2 regions of the Paucibacter sp. M5-1 genome follow, and region 1 is predicted to be linked to the other one. Evidence: riboswitches for the same ligand, from Rfam matches in the RefSeq annotation. Region 1 holds a riboswitch; the other holds the start of a gene.
The links. Region 1 has a riboswitch for cobalamin ahead of O5M90_RS11390 (TonB-dependent receptor domain-containing protein). Riboswitches for the same ligand answer to the same signal wherever they lie in the genome.

Region 1 (4,408 bases):
GCCGACCAGGCGGGCGCAGTCGCCCAGCTCGCAGACCGTCTCGGTCAGCGAGGGCAGCAGGCTGACGATGCGCCTGGGCACCTCGGGCAGCGTGACGGTGTGGCCGCGATCGTCCTTGACGGTGATCGCTGCTTGGGCCAGCCCCGCCAGCGCTATCAGCAGGCTTGCCACCAAACGTTTCATAGCTCTTCCTTCTCCACCGCTCGGGTCCAGGCCTGGCCGGCCACCATCAGGGTCAGGTCTTGACAGCACCTGGCCACGGCCTGGTTCAGCCGGCCCAGTTCGTCGACATAAAAGCGCGCCGCACTCGACATCGGCGACACACCCCAGCCGACCTCGTTGGAGACAAACAGCACCGGCGATGGCAGCGCCGGCAGCAGGTCCAGCAGGCGCTGGCGCTCCGCCTCCCAGCCGGCCAGGTCGGGCTTGTCGTCCATGGGCATCAGCCAGTTGGTCAGCCACAAGGTCAGGCAGTCGACCAGGATCAGCCGCTCGGGGGCGGCGACGCTTGAGAGTCCCTGAGCCATTGCCAGCGGTGCCTCGAGGGTGTCGAAGACCGCCGGTCGGTCTTGTTGATGGCGCGCGATGCGCGCGCTCATCTCCGCATCAAAAGCCAGCGCCGTGGCCAGCACCGTGACCTTGTGGCCGGGTGCAGCGGCCAGCCAGGCCTGCGCCAGCCTTTCGGCATGGCGCGACTTGCCGCTGCGCTGGCCGCCGACGATCAGGTGGTGCTGGGCGGCGCTCACGGCTCAGAGCGTCGGGCTGTAGCGCAGGCCGACGAAGAACTGGAACGGCGCATTGGCATAGCCGCGCGCGGTCTCGTACTTGCGGTCGAAGGCGTTGTCCAGCTTGAGCTGCAGGCGCAGCTGCTGATTCAGGCTGTACTGCGCATCCAGGTCCAGCGTGGCATAGCCGCCCAGCTGGATGCCGTTGTTCAGGTTGTCGGTGCGCTTGCCGCTGGCCAGGATCTGGGCACCCAGGGCCCAGCCGGCCACATCGGTCTCGGCGCGCAAGCTGCCATGGGTCTTGGCGCGGCGGGCCAGCACCTTGCCGTAGTTCTTGTGGCCGGCCAGCTCGGTGACATCCTTGGGCGACTGCAGATCCAGCGATCCGGACAGGCGCACCGCACCCAGGCTGGTGTTGCCCTTCAGGCTCAGGCCTTGCAGGCGGGCCTGGCCGACGTTTTCGTAGCAGCCGAATCCGTCCCGGCAGGGACCGGGTGCGCCGAAAATGATCAGGTCATCGACCAGGTTGCGGTAGGCCGTCAGGCTGGCGCCATGGACGCCTTGTGTGAAGTGCAGGCCGATCTCGGCGTTCTTGCCCTTCTCGGGCTCCAAATTGGGTTTGCCATACTGGCTGAAGCGCTGGTAGAGAGAGGGGGCTTTGAAGGCCGTGCCGTAGGAGCTGAGCAGGCGCCATTGCGGGCTCAGCTGGTAGCCGGCGGCCAGCGTGCCGGTGTTGGCGCTGCCGAACTCGCTGTCGCGGTCATGGCGCGCATGGGCTTGCAGCGACAGCGGGCCGGCGGACCAGAGATAGCCCAGGCCCACGGCGTCTTGGTGGCGGTCGGCCTTGCCGCCGGCCACACTGGTGTTCAGCAGCTTGTCCTCGCGGCGCTCCAGCGAGCCATTGAGCTGGCCGGTACCCAGCTTGAGGCCGGCGCTGAGCGCGATGGAGCGGGTGCGGGTTTCGGTCTTGTAGACGCTGGGCTTGGTTTCGTAGTTGTCGGTAGATTCGCCGATGCTGAAACTGGTGTCCAGCGCCGGGCTCCACTGCGCGGTCCAGGCGGCGCGCAGCGCGCGGGCGGCGTTGATATTGCGGTCGTCGACCTTGGGCTTGGCCGTGGCGTCGTACTGGCTGTTGATATGGCTGTCGATGCCGATCAGGTCGACGCGGTGGGCCTTGTTCAGCTGCGCGCCCAGGCGCAGGCTGACGCTGCGGCTGCGGTAGCCGTCGATATCGGGGCTGTAGCCCGGATCGCCGATCACCGGCCGGGTGTTGAAGCCATCGCTGCGCTCGCTGGCGACGGAGAGCGCGTAGTCAACAATGCCGTTCAGGCCGCTGATGCTGGCGTCCAGCTTGGCCAGGCCGTTGTTGCCGCCACCCACACCCAGCTCCAGCAGCGGTGCGCCCTCGCCCTTGCGGGTGAAGATCTGCACCACACCACCGATGGCATCAGAACCATAGATCGCGCTGGCAGCGCCACGCACGATCTCGATGCGCTCGATCTGCGCCAGGGGCAGCGACTGCCAGGATGCGCCGTCGGTGCGCTGCGAGTCGTAGGGCACCCCATCGATCAAGACCTTGGTGTGACGAGTTTCGGCGCCGCGCACGAACAGGCTGGTGTTGGCGCCGGGGTTGCCATTGCGCACCATCTCGAAACAGGCCTGGCTGCGCAGCAGATCGGCCAGGCCGCCAAAGGCCTGGCGCTCGATGTCGGCGCGGGTGATCACGGTGGCATCGGCCAGCACCTGGCTCAGCGCCTGCGGGCTGCGGGTGGCGGTCACGAAGACCGGGTCGAGACCCTTGCGGCCGGCGGACTGGGCGTGGGCCTCGGGCAGGGCCGCCAGCAGCGCCAGGGCAAAGGGAGTCATGCGCAGCAGTGCGCTCGTCGTGCGTGCGGGACGCCGAACAGAAGTATTCATTTATGGACCAACAACAGTACATCCAGGACACCAGCTTCCCCGCGGGTCCTGTGGAACGACGGCCCGGCCGAGGCCGGGACATCACTTGTTGGCCGGTATCCGGGCTGGTGGATGCAAGCTCTGAGTCCTTCCCAGCGCCTCAAGCGCCAGTGGAGCGAGTACAGAACCGGAAGCCGCGCCAGGCGACTTCGTCCACTTACCGTTGCGGGGACAGCTCAGGTTAGGTTTGCCTCGGCGAGGCGCGCCCTTCTGATTCCCGTTTAACTGCGCAGCCATGACGGCTGCACGAGCACCAACGCAGCGGATTCTAGCGGCTAGCGTGGTGCCGAGGCGGCGCTGCTCTTGGGCGGCTTGGGTTTCTTGGTCTTGGGCTTCTTGGTGGACAGCGGCTTGTCGCCCTCCGGCTTGCCCAGCACCGGCTCGGGCCGTGCCAGACCGTCGATGCCGATAGGCCCGCCCCGAGGTGCACTGGCCTCGAAACGCTGGCGCTCACGTTCCAGTTCGCGGGCGCGCTTGGCATCGCTGCGCTGGCGCTGCAGGGCCTCGCGCTGCGCGGCCGAGGCCGGCTGCTCGTAGGCGACGGCCCGGTGGGTCCCGGGCTTGCCGTCGGGGCAGGGCGAGTCGCGCAGATCGCGGCCCTGGGGCCCGCAGCGATAGACGCCGGTGCTGCGGGTTTCGGTCTGCGCCTGCAAGCCGCTGCCCAGCGCCATCAGGGCGATGGCGCAGCAGGCGAGCGGCGAGCGGGTCATGATGATGGATCGAGGGCTGGTGGCTTGGGTGGCTTGGGCCTGGGCGGCTTGGCGTGTATCTTCATCATGGCCCGCTCCAGCTCGCCTTTCAACATCAGATCGACGGATTCCAGCGACTTGGCGATGCAGTCCTCGATGGCCTGGCGCTCGGCCAGCGGCGGCTTGCGCAAGACATAGCCGGCCACCTCGGCCTTGACGCCCGGATGGCCGATGCCCAGCCGCAGCCGCCAGAAATTGGCCGAGCCCAGGCAGGCCTGCATGTCCTTGAGCCCGTTGTGGCCGCCGTTGCCGCCGCCCTGCTTGAACTTCATCTGGCCGGGCTCGATATCGAGCTCGTCATGGATGGCCAGGATCTCCTCGGGCGCGATCTTGAAGAAGCGCGCCAGCGCGGCCACCGATTTGCCGCTGAGGTTCATATAGGTCATCGGCTCCAGCAGCCAGATCGGCCCGGCCGCGCCTGGCGCGTTATTGATGCGCGCCACCAGGCCGTGATAGTTGCGGTCCACCGCCAGCGTGCCGCCGAGCTTGCGGGCCAGGTCATTGACCCACCAGAAGCCGGCGTTGTGGCGGGTGTCCTCGTATTCGGGGCCTGGGTTGCCGAGGCCAACAAAGAGTCGAATCATGGGCGGGATTATCCCTGCCCATGACCCGAGCCCGGCGGCGCTCAGCCGCCCCAGCCGCCGGCCAGCGCCTTGTAGACGCCCACCAGCGAGGTGGCGGCCGCCGTCTGCGACTGCGCCAGCCGATCGCGCGCCGACAGCAGCTCGCGCTCGGCATCGAGCACCGCGAGGAAGTCGCTGACGCCGACACCGAAACGCTCGCGCGCGATCACTGCGGCGCGCTCGGCGGCGCGGGCCGCATCGAACAGGTGCTGCGCCTGCTGCTGGCTGCGGCTGTAGCCGGCCAGCGCGCCCTCGGTCTCCTCCAGCGCACCCAGCACGGTGCGCTCATAGCTCAGCAGCGCCACCTCGCTGCGCGCATCGGCGGCGGCGATCTGGGCCTTGATGCGGCCGAAGT
Region 2 (4,408 bases), 1.4 Mb from region 1:
AAAGCGCTGGCCGCGGTGGAGTCCGACGGCCAGGAGCTGACCCAGCGCCTGGAGGAACTGAGCAGCCGCCAGCACACGCTGCGCGAGAGCTTCACGCGCCAGAACGACCAAAGCCGCAAGGCCCAGGCGGCGATGGAGGCCTTGAGCGGCCAGCGTCTGCCGCCGCCGCCGCCCGAGGTGACGCGCTTTCGGCGCGCGCTCGACGAGGCCGGCATCGCCCACCATGTGCTGGCCGACTGCATCGACATCGCCGACGAGGCCTGGCGCGCGGCCGCCGAGGGTCTGCTGCGGCCCTCGCGCTGGGTGGTCGTGCTGGCCCACAGCGGCGACGAAGGCCGCGCCTTCGGCCTGGCGGCCAAGGAGCGCTACCGCCACTACGTCGTTGCCGACGGTGAGAACGCGCCGGCCCAGGCGCCCAAGGACTCGCTGCTGGCGGCGCTGAAGATCAATGCCAAGCTGCCCGGCTGGCTGCTGCGCCAGCTGGCGACGATACGCTGCGTCAAGGACACGGAGACAGGTGCCAAGGCCGGCGGCGAGTGGATCACGCCCGAGGCCTATTACCGCGACGGTCGCGGCGGCCGCAGCCTCTGGGTAGAGGCGCGCGACTACCAGTTCGGCACCTCGGCGCTGGATTCGCGCCGCGCCTCGCTGGAGCGTGAGCTGAGCCGCTACGACAGCGAGCTGAGCCGCATCGCCAAGGAGCAGGCCGAGGTCGAGCGCCAGCTCAAAGACGTGCAGCGTGCCGCGCAAGGCCACAAGGCCGCGCGCGAGCTGGCCGAGCGGGCGGCCGAGTTCGCCGAAGGCCGGGCCCGCCTGGCCGGCCTGCGCCAAGCCCGTATCGAGGCCGCCACCCGCATGGCCGCGCTCGACGCCGAGCATGACCGCGCGCTGACCGCGGCGACCCGCAGCGAGCGCGACTACGAGGCCGCCCAGGGCGGGCTGAAGGCCAGCGAGGAGAACGTGTTGCGCGTGCTGCGCGAGCATGAGTCGCGCCGGCAAGACCTGGCCCTGGCGGCCAAGGCCTCGCGCGAGGCGCGCGAGCGCTTCCCGGCCAGCTGGACGCTGCCGGCCAAGGTGCAGGCGCTGCGCGACGAGTTCGAGAACGCCAAGCAGGCCGAGATCGCGGCCCGCCATGTGCAGCAGGAGCTGGACACCGGGGTGTGGGAGACCGATCCGGCCGTGCAGGAGCGCCATGCCCGCATGAACGTCTCGGTGCTGGAGCAGAGCAGCCAGCTGGAGGATCGCCGCGCCAGCAACGAGATGGCGCGCATCGCCGCCTTCAATGCCCGCGAGCGCTATATCGACGTGCTGCGCGCGACCGTGCGGCGCTACAAGAAGAATGTGCAGGAGCTCGGCGAGCTGGCCGGCGTGATGGCCCAGGCCGAGCTGCCGCATCTGGACAACGACGATATGGTGCTGGCCCAGGCCGGCCTGCATGTGCGCTTCAACTTCGACGGCAAGGGCGAGGTGGGCCTGAACGACGGCGAGGCCTCGGGCGGCCAGCAGGTGCTCAAGAGCCTGATCCTGCTGGTGGGCCTGATGAAGGACGACGAGACCCCCGGCGGCTTCGTCTTCATCGACGAGCCCTTTGCCCACCTGGACGTGCGCAATATCCAGCTGGTCGGCCACTTCCTGCGCAGCACGCGCGCGCAATACCTGCTGACCACGCCGATCACGCACAACGTCGAGGTCTTCGAGCCCAGCGAGATCACCCTGGTGACCAGCAAGAAGCCGCGCGGCGAACGCTGGGCCCCGCCGATCGCGGTGATCACGCGGCGGCCCGAGAAGTCAATCTACGACTGAAGGGCCGGGGCCAGGTCTTGCCCGATCAACATCGGGGGACACCGGCCTCGCATAGAATGCGCGCCGTTGGTGCTCGCGGGATCAGTCATTGATGCCGCAGTTAAACGGGAATCAGGAGGGAGCAGGGCCACGCGGCCCCATCCTTGCCTGAGCTGCCCCCGCAACGGTCAAACGGACCCAGGTTTCGAAAGAAAGAAGAAACCTGCAGCTCATATCCGCAGCCCACTGGATGCCCCGGCGTCTGGGAAGGGCATATGAGCCGCGCCGTCAGCCCGGATACCGGCCAACAAGGCGATGCGCCGTCAGCCCTCGGGCCGGCGGCAGCGTCATGAGGTGCGCGGCCACGGGGAGGTGGTGCGCACGAGGGATGGTCCTTGCCTGTCTGCCTTGCTCTGTCCACCGCTGTTCGCGGCGCGGGCGGCGTGGCCGTCCCCTTTGTTGAGCGCTGATCATCATGAAGAAGTTCCCTGCACGGCCTTGCGCCGTCGTGGCCCCCTGCGCGGCCGCTGCCCTGACCCTGCTGGGCATGCCGGCCTGCGCCGCCGAAGTCGACCCGCCCAGCACCGCGCCGACCACCGAGCTCAGGCCGGTGCTGGTGCAGGGGGCCTCGCACAAGGCCGGCGGCCTGAAGGCCTCGCAGCTGACGGCCTCGCGCCTGGCGCTGAGCGCGCTGGATACGCCGGCCAGCATCGAAAGCCTGGATGTGGCCCTGCAGCAGGCCCGCGGCGACACCCGCGTGGCCGACACGGTGGGCCGCGCCACCGGCATCATGGTGCAGGCCTCGGCCACCTCGGGCAGCACCTACTCGAGCCGCGGCTTCACCGGCAACGAGTCGGTGGCCAGCGCCGAGGACGGGCTGCGCATGGCCACGGCCTCGGGCACCCAGTCCACGCCGACCGACAGCTGGGGCTATCAGCGCATCGAGATCCTGCGCGGCCCGGCCTCGGTGCTGTATGGCGACGGCAGTATCGGCGGCCTGGTCAACCTGGTGCGCAAGAGCCCGGGCCGCGAGGCGAGCGCGGAGCTGACGGCAGGCCTGGGCACGGCCGGCGACTACCGGCTGGGTCTGGGCCTGAACCAGCCCCTGAGCGCCGGCACCGCGCTGCGCGTGGATGCGCTGGCCACCGGCGGCGATGGCCATGTGCAGCGCGGCGATCACCGGCACGCCAAGCTGATGAGCACGCTGCGCTGGCAGGCCACGCCCGATCTGCGCCTGGACCTGAGCCTGGATGCGCATCGCGAGCGCCCGACCAATCACTTCGGCACCCCGCTGAAGGCCGACGGCAGCCTCTGGGCCGAGCTGCGACGCGAGAACTACAACGTCAGCGATGCGCTCTGGCAGGTCGATCAGGACCGTGCCCGCGCGCGCCTGGACTGGCGCATCAGCGACAGCCTGAGCGCCCGCGCCGTGGCCTACCGTTTCCAGGCCGATCGCCAGTGGCGCAATCTGGAGGAGTACAGCCTGGCCCAGGACGGCCAGCAGATCGAGCGCGTGGGCTATCTGGGCATCAAGCACCGGCTGCGCCAATCGGGGCTGCGGGCTGACCTGCTGGCCCGCGTTGGCGCTGTGCAGGCCCTGGTGGGGGTCGAGCACATGGCGCTGGACTTCGTGCATGCCAACGATCGCTACGAGTACAGCACCGTCAGCCGCGTGTCTTTGCAAGGCTTCGATCCCGGCCTCTACAAGGCCCGCGATGCGCTGCTGCCGCGCAGCCGCTCGGAGGTCAGCCAGCAGGCCTTGTTCGCCGAGGCCAGCTGGCAGGCCGCGCCGCGCTGGCTGCTGAGCCTGGGGCTGCGCCGTGATCGCACCCGGGTGGATCGCGAGAATCTCAATCCAGCGCCCGGCACCGCGCTGCCGGCGCCCTGGGCGGCCCGCTTCAGCCCCAGCACCTGGCGCCTGGGCACGGTGTTACAGCTCGATGCGACGCAAAGCCTTTATGCCCAGGCCAGCACCGGCACCGATCCGGTCGGCAATGTGGTGTCGATCTCCAGCGCCAACAAGGATCTGCGTCTAACCGAAGGCCGGCAGCTCGAGCTGGGCTACAAGCGGGCCGGCGCCGGTCTGGAGTGGACGGCGGCGCTGTTCGAGATCGTCAAGGACCACATCATCACTTCGCCGCGGCCCAACCGCCCGGACGACAGCGTGCAGGGCGGCAGCCAGCGCTCGCGCGGCCTGGAGTTCGGCGCGGTCTGGACGCCGGCGCCGGGTTGGCGTGTCGATGCCAACACCGCGCTGGTGCAGGCCCGCTACGAGCATCTGTTCGTCGTCAACGCGGCCAAGGAGACGGTCTCGCTGGCCGGTCATCGCCCGCCCAATGTGCCCGAGCGCCTGGCCAATCTCTGGCTCAGCCACAGCGCGGGCGCCTACGAGATCGGCGCCGGGCTGCGCCATGTCGGCCAGCGTTTCACGAACCGCGAGAACGCCATGAGCCTGGCCGCCTACACGGTGCTCGATGCCAGCCTGGGCTGGCGCTTCAGCGAGGCCGCCAGCCTGCGCCTGCAGCTGCGCAATCTGGGCGACAAGCTCTATGCCAGCAGCATGGGCAGCGGCCGCGCCGCCATGCTGGGCGCGCCGCGCAGCGCGGCCCTGGTGCTGGACTGGCGG

Region 2: it holds a riboswitch for cobalamin, as region 1 does, so the genes downstream of both, O5M90_RS04685 (TonB-dependent receptor) here and O5M90_RS11390 (TonB-dependent receptor domain-containing protein) in region 1, are expected to answer to the same signal.

The regions. Positions count from the first base shown of each region.
Region 1 covers NZ_JAPZLM020000001.1:2,434,809-2,439,216, reverse strand. The annotation lists gene O5M90_RS11400 (ABC transporter substrate-binding protein) at 1-183, opposite strand, end outside; gene cobU (bifunctional adenosylcobinamide kinase/adenosylcobinamide-phosphate guanylyltransferase) at 180-746, opposite strand; gene O5M90_RS11390 (TonB-dependent receptor domain-containing protein) at 750-2,591, opposite strand; cobalamin riboswitch at 2,716-2,954, opposite strand; gene O5M90_RS11385 (hypothetical protein) at 2,957-3,391, opposite strand; gene pth (aminoacyl-tRNA hydrolase) at 3,388-4,014, opposite strand; gene O5M90_RS11375 (efflux transporter outer membrane subunit) at 4,056-4,408, opposite strand, start outside.
Region 2 covers NZ_JAPZLM020000001.1:1,010,743-1,015,150, reverse strand. The annotation lists gene O5M90_RS04690 (ATP-binding protein) at 1-1,803, shown strand, start outside; cobalamin riboswitch at 1,854-2,105, shown strand; gene O5M90_RS04685 (TonB-dependent receptor) at 2,258-4,408, shown strand, end outside.